3 regions of the Serratia sp. FDAARGOS_506 genome follow, and region 1 is predicted to be linked to each of the others. Evidence: predicted binding sites of a transcription regulator. Region 1 holds the regulator's gene; each other region holds the start of a gene.
The links. The regulator PurR, encoded in region 1, represses purine synthesis genes. The targets are predictions, from matches to a motif close to CANGCAAACGTTTGCNTG.
Positions count from the first base shown of each region.

Region 1 (3,278 bases):
GGTCGCCAGATAACCCAGCATGCTCAGGCCGGCGAGGTAGAACATAAAGCCAAAGGAATTTCGCATGGTATTTCTCGTTAATATTTTAGTGTCGCAGGTTTTTAGCGCCGGTCAGTGTATCCGGCTGGATCTCTGCTTGTGAAACGGTAATATTTGCAAAGTGCTGTTAAAAAAATTGAAGGCAAAACGATGTGGTCTGAATATTCTCTTGAAGTCGTCGACGCGGTGGCGCGCACCGGCAGTTTCAGCGCGGCGGCGCAGGAATTGCACCGGGTCCCGTCGGCGGTCAGCTATACCGTACGGCAGCTGGAGCAATGGCTGGCGGTGCCGCTGTTTGAGCGGCGTCACCGCGATGTGGAATTGACACCGGCCGGTGCACTGTTTATCAAGGATGCGCGAGCTGTTATCAAAAAAATGCTCGACACCCGCCGTCATTGTCAGCAGGTGGCCAACGGTTGGCGCGGCCAGCTGAATATCGCGGTGGACATCATCGTCAAACCGCAACGCAGCCGCCAGCTGGTGTTGGATTTCTACCGTCATTTCCCCGACGTTGAACTGATGCTGCAACCCGAGGTGTTCAACGGCGTGTGGGATGCGCTGGTGGACGGCAGGGCGGACATGGCGATCGGCGCCACGCGCGCGGTGCCGGTCGGTGGCGGCTTCGCCTTTCGCGACATGGGTTATATGAACTGGTTGTGCGTGGTCAGCCCGCAGCACCCGCTGGCGCAGTTGGCGGGGCCGCTGAATGACGATCAACTGCGGCCGTATCCTTCGCTTTGCCTGGAGGACACCTCGCGCAACCTGCCCAAGCGCGTCACCTGGACGCTGGATAACCAGCGGCGACTGGTGGTGCCAGATTGGACTTCGGCACTCGACTGTTTGTGCGCCGGGTTGTGCGTCGGCATGATGCCGGCGCATCGGGCACTGCCGCGGGTGCAGCGCGGTGAGCTGAAGGCGTTGCAGCTGCAGCAACCGTTTCCCGCCAGCCCTTGCTGTCTGACCTGGCAACAGGATAAACCGTCACCGGCGATGAGCTGGCTGCTGGCGTATCTGGGCGATGGCGAGACGCTGAATCAGGAGTGGTTGAGCGAGGCGGAACCGGAAGCCGCGCAGGCTTCCGGCGCGGGGGATTAGCGGCGGTAGTCGATGAACGGGCCGTCGGCGACAGAGCGGCGTTCGACCAGCTTAGGATGCACTTCGATCACCTGTGACTCTTCGCGTTTGCTGATGATGCGATCCAGCAGCATGGTGAAGGCCATTTCGCCCAGGCGCTCTTTAGGCTGATGAATGGTGGTCAGTGCCGGGGTAAAGTAGCGGGCGTTGCGCACGTTGTCGTAACCGATCACGGAAATATCCTGCGGCACTCGCAGCCCCAGCTCGTCGGCGGCGCAGATGGCGCCCATCGCCATGATGTCGCCGCCGCAGAATACCGCGGTCGGTCGTTGTTTTTGCGACAGGATTTGGTGCATCGCCTTATAGCCGGACTCCGGTTCGAAGTCGCCCTGAACGATCCACTCTTCGCGAATCTCGATATGTGCTTCCTGCAGCGCCTTCATAAAGCCCTGATGACGGCCGCCGCCGGTGTTGCGCGACAGCTGGCCCGGAATGGCGCCGATATCGCGGTGGCCACGCTCGATCAGGTAACGGCCGGCCAGATAGCCGCCTTCGAAGGCGTTATCGATGATGGTGTCGGTGAAGTCGCCACGCGCGGCGCCCCAGTCCATCACCACCATCGGGATGTTGCGGTAGTCTTCCAACATGCCCAGCAGCTGATCCGGGTATTCGGAGCACATAACCAGCAGGCCGTCGACGCGCTTTTGCGCCAGCATCGCCAGGTAGGCGCGCTGCTTGTCCAGATTGTTGTGCGAGTTGCACAGGATCAGGGTGTAGCCTTTGCTGTAGCAGCTGTTTTCCACCGCTTCGATCACTTCGGCGAAGTAGGGCGCTTCGCTCGAGGTGGCCAACAGGCCGATCGACTTGGTGTGATTGACTTTCAGGCTGCGCGCCACGGCGCTCGGCGAGTAATGCAGCTCTTTGATGGCGGCCCACACGGCCGCTTTGGTCTCTTCGGCGACGAAACGAGTCTTATTGATGACGTGCGAAACGGTGGTGGTGGAAACGCCCGCGCGTTTGGCCACATCTTTAATCGTTGCCATGTAAGGAATGACTCCTGAACTCACATGTTTACAGCATGTAAGTGTGATGTTAATCGTTTGCCTGCGTAGATCCTTCTCCAGAGAAGCGAAAACTGAGTTTTTAGTGTGTTGAAGTCTTCAGCGCTTAATCAGGAGGGGCATGGATGCCGGTACGCAGTTGTGAACTGCGAATTTTGTCGCATATTGAACAAAAGTGGAAGAGGTAATCGAGATTATAAACCGGGAAATGATAACAAGATTTTATCGGCGAACTGTGGGAAAATGATTTGACGTACTAATTGTGCGCCTTTTATCCTTAGGAAAGCCCATTTTAAAGGAGTTGTCATGGATACCGATCTGAAGATGTCGCTGTTCACCACCGTTTGTGCGTTGGCGATGATCATCGCTTTCAGCTTTGTCGCTGCGTTGAACTGATTTCCCGCCAGTTTTAAAAAAGGCGCAGCCACGCTGCGCCTCGTCACTTAGGCAAGGCCTGCGCTTACGCCAGGTTTTCCGCCGCGAAAGCCCAGTTGACCAACGCCCAGAAGTTTTCCAGGTATTTTGGACGCGCATTGCGGTAATCGATGTAATACGCGTGTTCCCATACGTCAACGGTCAGCAGAGGTTTGTCTTCACCGGTCAGCGGGGTGGCCGCATTGGAGGTGTTGACGATCGCCAGCGTGCCGTCCGGTTTTTTCACCAGCCAGGTCCAGCCGGCGCCGAAGTTTTTCACTGCGGCATCGGTGAACTGCTCTTTGAACGCAGCGAATGAGCCGAAGGATTTGACGATCGCCGCCGCCAGTTCGCCCTGCGGTTCACCGCCGCCCTGTGGCGACAGGCAGTGCCAGTAGAAAGTGTGGTTCCACACCTGTGCTGCGTTGTTGAAGACGCCGCCGTTAGAGGTTTTGATGATCTCTTCGAGCGATTTGCCCTCGAACTCGCTGCCTTTCACCAGGTTGTTCAGGTTAACCACGTAGGTGTTGTGGTGCTTGCCGTAGTGGTATTCCAGGGTCTCGGCGGAGATGTGCGGCTCGAGCGCGTTTTTCTCATACGGTAATGCAGGTAATTCAAACGACATTGCTTCCTCCTTTACGGCGCCACTCGCTTCCCGCCGGGGCGAGAGCCATATGGGCCGTTTTTTAT
Region 1 covers NZ_CP033831.1:3,627,866-3,631,143, forward strand. The annotation lists gene punC (purine nucleoside transporter PunC) at 1-66, opposite strand, end outside; gene punR (DNA-binding transcriptional activator PunR) at 190-1,134, shown strand; gene purR (HTH-type transcriptional repressor PurR) at 1,131-2,156, opposite strand; gene EGY12_RS17675 (YnhF family membrane protein) at 2,481-2,570, shown strand; gene sodB (superoxide dismutase [Fe]) at 2,635-3,213, opposite strand.

Region 2 (3,278 bases), 1.5 Mb from region 1:
CACGTGGCTTTCCTGAATGCCGGCGCCGCTGATGCGCACGAACTCCGCCTTGGTGCGCAGTTCGTCGATGGTGGCGCAGCCGGTCAGGCCCATGCAGGAGCGCAGGCCGCCCATCTGCTGGTGCACGATGGCTTTCAGCATGCCTTTATAGGCCACGCGGCCTTCGATACCTTCCGGCACCAGTTTGTCGGCGGCGTTATCGGTCTGGAAGTAACGGTCGGAGGAGCCTTTGGACATCGCGCCCAGCGAGCCCATGCCGCGGTAAGACTTGAACGAACGGCCCTGATACAGCTCGATTTCGCCCGGGGATTCTTCGGTGCCCGCCAGCATGGAGCCGACCATCACGCAGGATGCGCCCGCGGCGATCGCTTTGGCAATGTCGCCGGAGAAGCGGATGCCGCCGTCGGCGATAACCGGGATGCCGGTGCCTTCCAGCGCTTCCACAGCGTCAGCGATGGCGGTGATCTGCGGTACGCCCACGCCGGTCACGATGCGGGTGGTGCAGATAGAGCCAGGGCCGATACCCACTTTCACCGCGCTCACGCCGGCTTCAGCCAGCGCTTTGGCGCCCGCTGCGGTCGCGACGTTGCCGCCGACAATCTGCAGATCCGGGTATTTGGCGCGGGTTTCGCGGATGCGCTGCAACACGCCTTCGGAGTGGCCGTGCGAGGAGTCGATCAGCAGAACGTCAACGCCTGCCGCCACCAGCGCGTCAACGCGCTCTTCGTTGCCGGCGCCGGCTCCGACCGCCGCGCCCACGCGCAGACGGCCGTGCTCGTCTTTACAGGCGTTCGGCTTACGTTCCGCTTTCTGGAAGTCTTTCACGGTGATCATGCCCAGCAGGTGGAAGCTGTCGTCCACCACCAGCGCTTTCTCTACGCGCTTTTCGTGCATCTTCTGCAGCACGACGTCGCGCGCTTCACCTTCTTTCACGGTGACCAGGCGATCTTTCGGCGTCATGACCGCGGTGACCGGCTGGGTCAGATCGGTCACGAAGCGCACGTCGCGGCCGGTGATGATACCGACCAATTCGTTGTCTTCGGTAACGACCGGATAGCCGGCGAAGCCGTTGCGCGCGGTCAGCTCTTTCACTTCCTGCAGCGTGGTGGTTGGGGTAACAGTCTGCGGGTCGGTGACTACGCCGCTTTCATGTTTCTTCACGCGGCTGACTTCTTCAGCCTGGCGCTCGATGGACATGTTTTTGTGGATGAAGCCCAGGCCGCCTTCCTGCGCCAGCGCGATGGCCAAGCCGGATTCGGTAACGGTATCCATGGCTGCGGACAGCATAGGGATATTCAGGCGGATGGTTTTGGTCAGTTGGGTGCCGAGCTCTGCAGTGTTAGGCAGAACCGTGGAGTGGGCTGGAACCAGGAGGACGTCGTCAAACGTCAGAGCTTCTTTAGCGATACGTAGCATGGGCAATATCTCACCAGGGTGGGCTGTGAAAAAGATAAAATATTGCCGCGGCATTATACAGAGCGGAATCGGTTGCCTCCAGCACTTTCTTACAAAAAGTCTTGATTACCTTTTTCAGCCATGTAGTATCGACCAATTAAGTGATTGTTTTGAAATTTGATCTGGGTCACATGACGCTACCTGTTTCGCCTTCCATTTTTACCGTAAGCCGCCTCAATCAGACGGTTCGCCAACTGCTGGAAATGGAAATGGGGCAGATTTGGCTCTCCGCCGAGATCTCCAACCTCTCCCAGCCCGCCTCCGGCCACTGGTATTTCACGCTGAAAGACGACCGCGCCCAGGTGCGCTGCGCGATGTTCCGCAACAGCAACCGCCGCGTCACCTTCCGGCCGCAAAACGGCCAGCAGGTTTTGGTGCGCGCCAGCATCACGCTGTATGAACCGCGCGGCGACTACCAGCTGATCGCCGAGAGCATGCAGCCCGCCGGCGACGGCCTGTTGCAGCAACAGTTCGAGCAGTTGAAACAGCGCCTGAGCGCCGAAGGGCTGTTCGATCAGCAATTCAAGCAGCCTCTGCCCGCCCCGGCCAAACGCGTCGGGGTGATCACCTCTGCCAGCGGCGCGGCGCTGCACGATATTTTGCAGGTATTGCAACGGCGCGATCCGTCGCTGCCGATCGTCATCTACCCCACCTCGGTGCAGGGCGCGGAAGCGCCGATGCAGATCGTGCGCGCCATCGAGACCGCCAACCGCCGCGATGAATGTGACGTATTGATCGTCGGCCGCGGCGGCGGTTCGCTGGAGGATTTGTGGAGCTTCAACGACGAACGCGTGGCGCGGGCGATCTTCGCCAGCCGCATTCCGATCGTCAGCGCCGTCGGCCATGAAACCGACGTCACCATCGCCGATTTCGTCGCCGACCTGCGCGCGCCGACCCCTTCCGCCGCCGCCGAACTGGTCAGCCGCAATCAGCTTGAGCTGTTGCGCCAGCTGCAGTCGCAGCAGCAGCGGTTGGAGATGGCGATGGATTACTACCTGGCGCAGCGCCAGCAGCAGTTCACCCGCATTCACCACCGTTTACAGCAGCAGCATCCGCATCTGCGCCTGGCGCGCCAGCAGACGCTGCTGTTCAAGCTGCAGCGCCGGATGGAAGACGGCATGCAGCAACAGCTGCGCCTGGCCGCCCGCCGCAGCGAACGCGCCCAACAGCGGCTGGCGCAGGTGCAGCCGCAAGGCCGCATTCACCGCTACCAACAGCGCGTGCAGCAGCAGGAATACCGCCTGCAGCAGGCGATGGAGCGGCAGCTCAACGCCTACCGCCAGCGCTTCGGCGTGGCCTGCAGCCAGCTGGAAACCGTCAGCCCGCTGGCGACGCTGGCGCGCGGCTACAGCGTGACGCAAACCCCGCGCGGCGAGCTGTTGAAAACCACCAAACAGGCGCAGGTCGGCGAACTGCTGAAAACCCGCCTGCAGGACGGCTGGGTGGAAAGCGAGGTGAAAACCATCACCGTCGCCAAGAAGCCGCGCAAGAAACGCGCAGCCGAGTAACCCCTACTCCAGCGTAAAACGCTCGCCCGGTTCGCCGTTTACCCACAGCGCGCGCGTCTCGCCTTCCGGCAGGCTGAGCGCCAACGTGCGCCAGGCCGGGCGGAAACGCCCTTCCGTCGTGATATCCAGCATGATGCGCTGATGGTCGCAGCGCATATCCCAGCGCAGCCACAGCGCATCGCCCTGCCGCCAGCCGTCGCTTTCACCGTCGTCCTCAAACAGCAGCCCGCTGCTTGCGCCGCAGCCCTTGAGCGGAAACAGCCGCAGCTCGCGCCGATCGTCGGCGGCCACGTCCACATGTGCCAGCCGCTGCGA
Region 2 covers NZ_CP033831.1:284,735-288,012, forward strand. The annotation lists gene guaB (IMP dehydrogenase) at 1-1,416, opposite strand, end outside; gene xseA (exodeoxyribonuclease VII large subunit) at 1,587-2,963, shown strand; gene EGY12_RS01685 (TIM-barrel domain-containing protein) at 2,967-3,278, opposite strand, start outside.
Region 2: a site for PurR is predicted at 1,478-1,495, ahead of guaB (IMP dehydrogenase). Genes of this name have one in related genera too.

Region 3 (3,278 bases), 1.5 Mb from region 1:
CACGACCGGTGGGCGCGCGACCGAAGGGCTGATGGAGGCGCTGCCGGGCAACGCCCGAGTGCGGAAGTTTATCTCCTTCGAGCGCTGGCTGCCGCAGGCGGCGCTGCTGATCACCAACGGCGGTTACGGCTCGATCAACTATGCGCTGGACAGCGGCGTGCCGCTGATCGTCGCCGGCACCGGCGAAGACAAACTGGAGGCGGCCGCGCGCGTGGTGGCCGCCGGCTGCGGCATCAGCCTGCACACCAGTACGCCGACCGCCGAACAGATCCTGGCGGCGGCAACGCGCATTCTGCAACAGCCGATCTATCGGCAACGCGCGGCGCTGGTGCGTGAGGACTATGCCCGCCACGATGCGCTGACGGCGATCGCCAACGAAGTGGCCGCCATTACCGCCTGACTTCGCTGTATTCCCTTCCCCTGGCGCCATTTTTGGCGCCTTTTTTCTGCATTTTTTTGCCATGGAAACTGCATGATTATGTACAATCGTTGCAGGCCGCCAAATTGGTTGAATGTTAATCTCGCGACAGCGCCGCTGATGAAAATGGGGGAATATCATAATTTTCTAATTATGAAATGAATCCTCTGGCGACGCTGAAGCGGGGCGGTTACCCTGAATCGATAGCCTAATGGGATAGGCGTCAAATCAAGAAGAGAGCAAGCATGAGTGATTCACAAATCCGCATTGCGATTGCGGGCGCCGGCGGCCGGATGGGCCGTCAATTGATCCAGGCGGTGCAGCAGGCGGAAGGCGTAGTGTTGGGGGCGGCGCTGTCGCGCCCGGGCTCCAGCCTGGTCGGCGTCGACGCCGGCGAGCTGGCGGGTATCGGCGCGCTGGGTGTCAAAGTAAGCGACAGTCTGGATAAGGTGGCGAACGAGTTCGATATTTTGATCGACTTCACCCGCCCGGAAAGCACCCGGGGCTACCTGGATTTTTGCGTGGCGCACCACAAGGCGATGGTGATCGGCACTACCGGCTTCGATGACGCCGGCAAACAGGCGATCCGCGATGCGGCGCAGCATATCGGCATCGTGTTCGCCGCCAACTTCAGCGTCGGCGTCAATCTGGTGCTGAAATTGCTGGAGAAGGCCGCTCAGGTGATGGGCGACTATACCGATATCGAAATCGTTGAGGCGCACCACCGCCACAAAGTGGATGCCCCGTCGGGCACGGCGCTGGCGATGGGCGAAGCGATCGCCGGCGCGCTGGGGCGCGATCTGAAAAGCTGCGCGGTTTATGCGCGCGAAGGCCACACCGGCGAACGCGATCCGAAAAGCATCGGCTTTGCCACCATTCGTGCCGGCGACATCGTCGGCGAGCATACCGCGCTTTTCGCCGACATCGGTGAACGGGTGGAGATCACCCATAAGGCCTCCAGCCGCATGACTTTTGCCAGCGGCGCGGTGCGCGCGGCTGCCTGGTTGCATAACCGGGATAAAGGCCTGTTTGATATGCGCGACGTGTTGAATTTGGACCAATTATAATTTATTTGCATACCATTGTGATGTGGTTGTGTTGATCATAATACTATGATAATCGGGCAATAATTTTATTGTCCTTTTTTTTAACATGAAAAATGAAGTGTAGGCGTAATTTTGTTTATTTGATCGTTGTTTTATGGTGTTTAACTTGCTAATCATCCCGTTTTTATCCGCTGAATCCCATTTCAGCGTCTTTTTGAGCCCATTCTGGCGCCATTTTCCGTCATTCAGCCTCGCAACCGTTTTCCAGCCCCGGTTTTATGTGTTTTTATCGCCGCTCAAGCCGCATGAACGCTGAGAACTGCAAAAATAAAACAAAAAATGGCAGTTTGGGTAGACAAGTTAGGCACTCATCATTAAAATGCGCCCAATTTGCCAAAAATTGGCCTCGCGGACGGTTTTTGCATTGATTTAGATCGCGATATCTGAATTAATATGCAAATATTGTGATTGATTATTCCTCGGAGGGTGTTTTGATAAAGTCAGCGCTATTGGTTCTGGAAGACGGAACCCAATTCCACGGTCGGGCCATCGGGGCAGAGGGTACGGCAGTGGGGGAAGTGGTCTTCAATACGTCGATGACCGGTTATCAAGAAATCCTCACTGATCCTTCCTATTCCCGCCAGATCGTTACTCTTACTTATCCTCATATCGGCAATGTCGGCACCAATGCTTCCGACGAAGAATCCTCTGCAGTACACGCCCAAGGCCTCGTCATTCGTGACCTCCCGCTGATCGCCAGCAACTATCGCAACGAAGAAAGCCTGTCCGACTACCTCAAGCGTCACAACATCGTGGCGATCGCCGATATCGATACCCGTAAATTAACCCGCTTGCTGCGCGAGAAGGGCGCCCAGAACGGCTGCATCATCGCCGCCGATTCGCCGGACGCTGCGCTGGCCCTGGCCAAGGCGCAAGGTTTCCCGGGGTTGAAGGGCATGGATCTGGCGAAAGAGGTCACCACTCAAGAGGCCTACAGCTGGCAGCAAGGCAGCTGGACGCTTGAAGGCGACCTGCCTGAAGCCAAAACCGCTGCGGAACTGCCGTTCCACGTAGTGGCTTACGACTACGGCGCGAAGCGCAACATCCTGCGCATGCTGGTGGATCGCGGCTGCCGCCTGACCGTGGTGCCGGCGCAGACCCCGGCCGCCGACGTGCTGAAAATGAATCCGGACGGCATCTTCCTGTCCAACGGCCCGGGTGACCCGGAGCCGTGCGACTACGCCATCGCTGCCATCAAACAGTTCCTGGAAACCGACATTCCGGTGTTTGGCATCTGCCTGGGCCACCAGCTGCTGGCGCTGGCCAGTGGGGCGAAAACCATGAAGATGAAGCTCGGCCACCACGGCGGCAACCACCCGGTGAAGGATCTGGACAACAACACTGTGATGATCACCGCGCAAAACCACGGCTTCGCCGTCGATGAAAACAACCTGCCGGCGAACCTGCGCGTGACGCACAAATCGCTGTTTGACCACACGGTGCAGGGCATTCACCGCACCGACAAGGCGGCGTTCAGCTTCCAGGGGCACCCGGAAGCCAGCCCAGGCCCGCACGATGCCGCGCCGCTGTTCGATCACTTTATCGAACTGATTGAGACTTACCGTTCTAACGCCAAATAATCAGGAGCAGTAAAAAATGCCAAAACGTACTGATATAAAAAGCATCCTGATCCTCGGCGCTGGCCCGATTGTTATCGGCCAGGCGTGTGAGTTCGACTACTCGGGTGCCCAGGCGTGTAAAGCGCTGCGCGAAGAGGGTTACCGCGTCATTCTGGTCAACTCCAACCCGGCGAC
Region 3 covers NZ_CP033831.1:2,150,756-2,154,033, forward strand. The annotation lists gene EGY12_RS10395 (glycosyltransferase) at 1-400, shown strand, start outside; gene dapB (4-hydroxy-tetrahydrodipicolinate reductase) at 664-1,485, shown strand; gene carA (glutamine-hydrolyzing carbamoyl-phosphate synthase small subunit) at 1,956-3,104, shown strand; gene carB (carbamoyl-phosphate synthase large subunit) at 3,121-3,278, shown strand, end outside.
Region 3: a site for PurR is predicted at 1,715-1,732, ahead of carA (glutamine-hydrolyzing carbamoyl-phosphate synthase small subunit). Genes of this name have one in related genera too.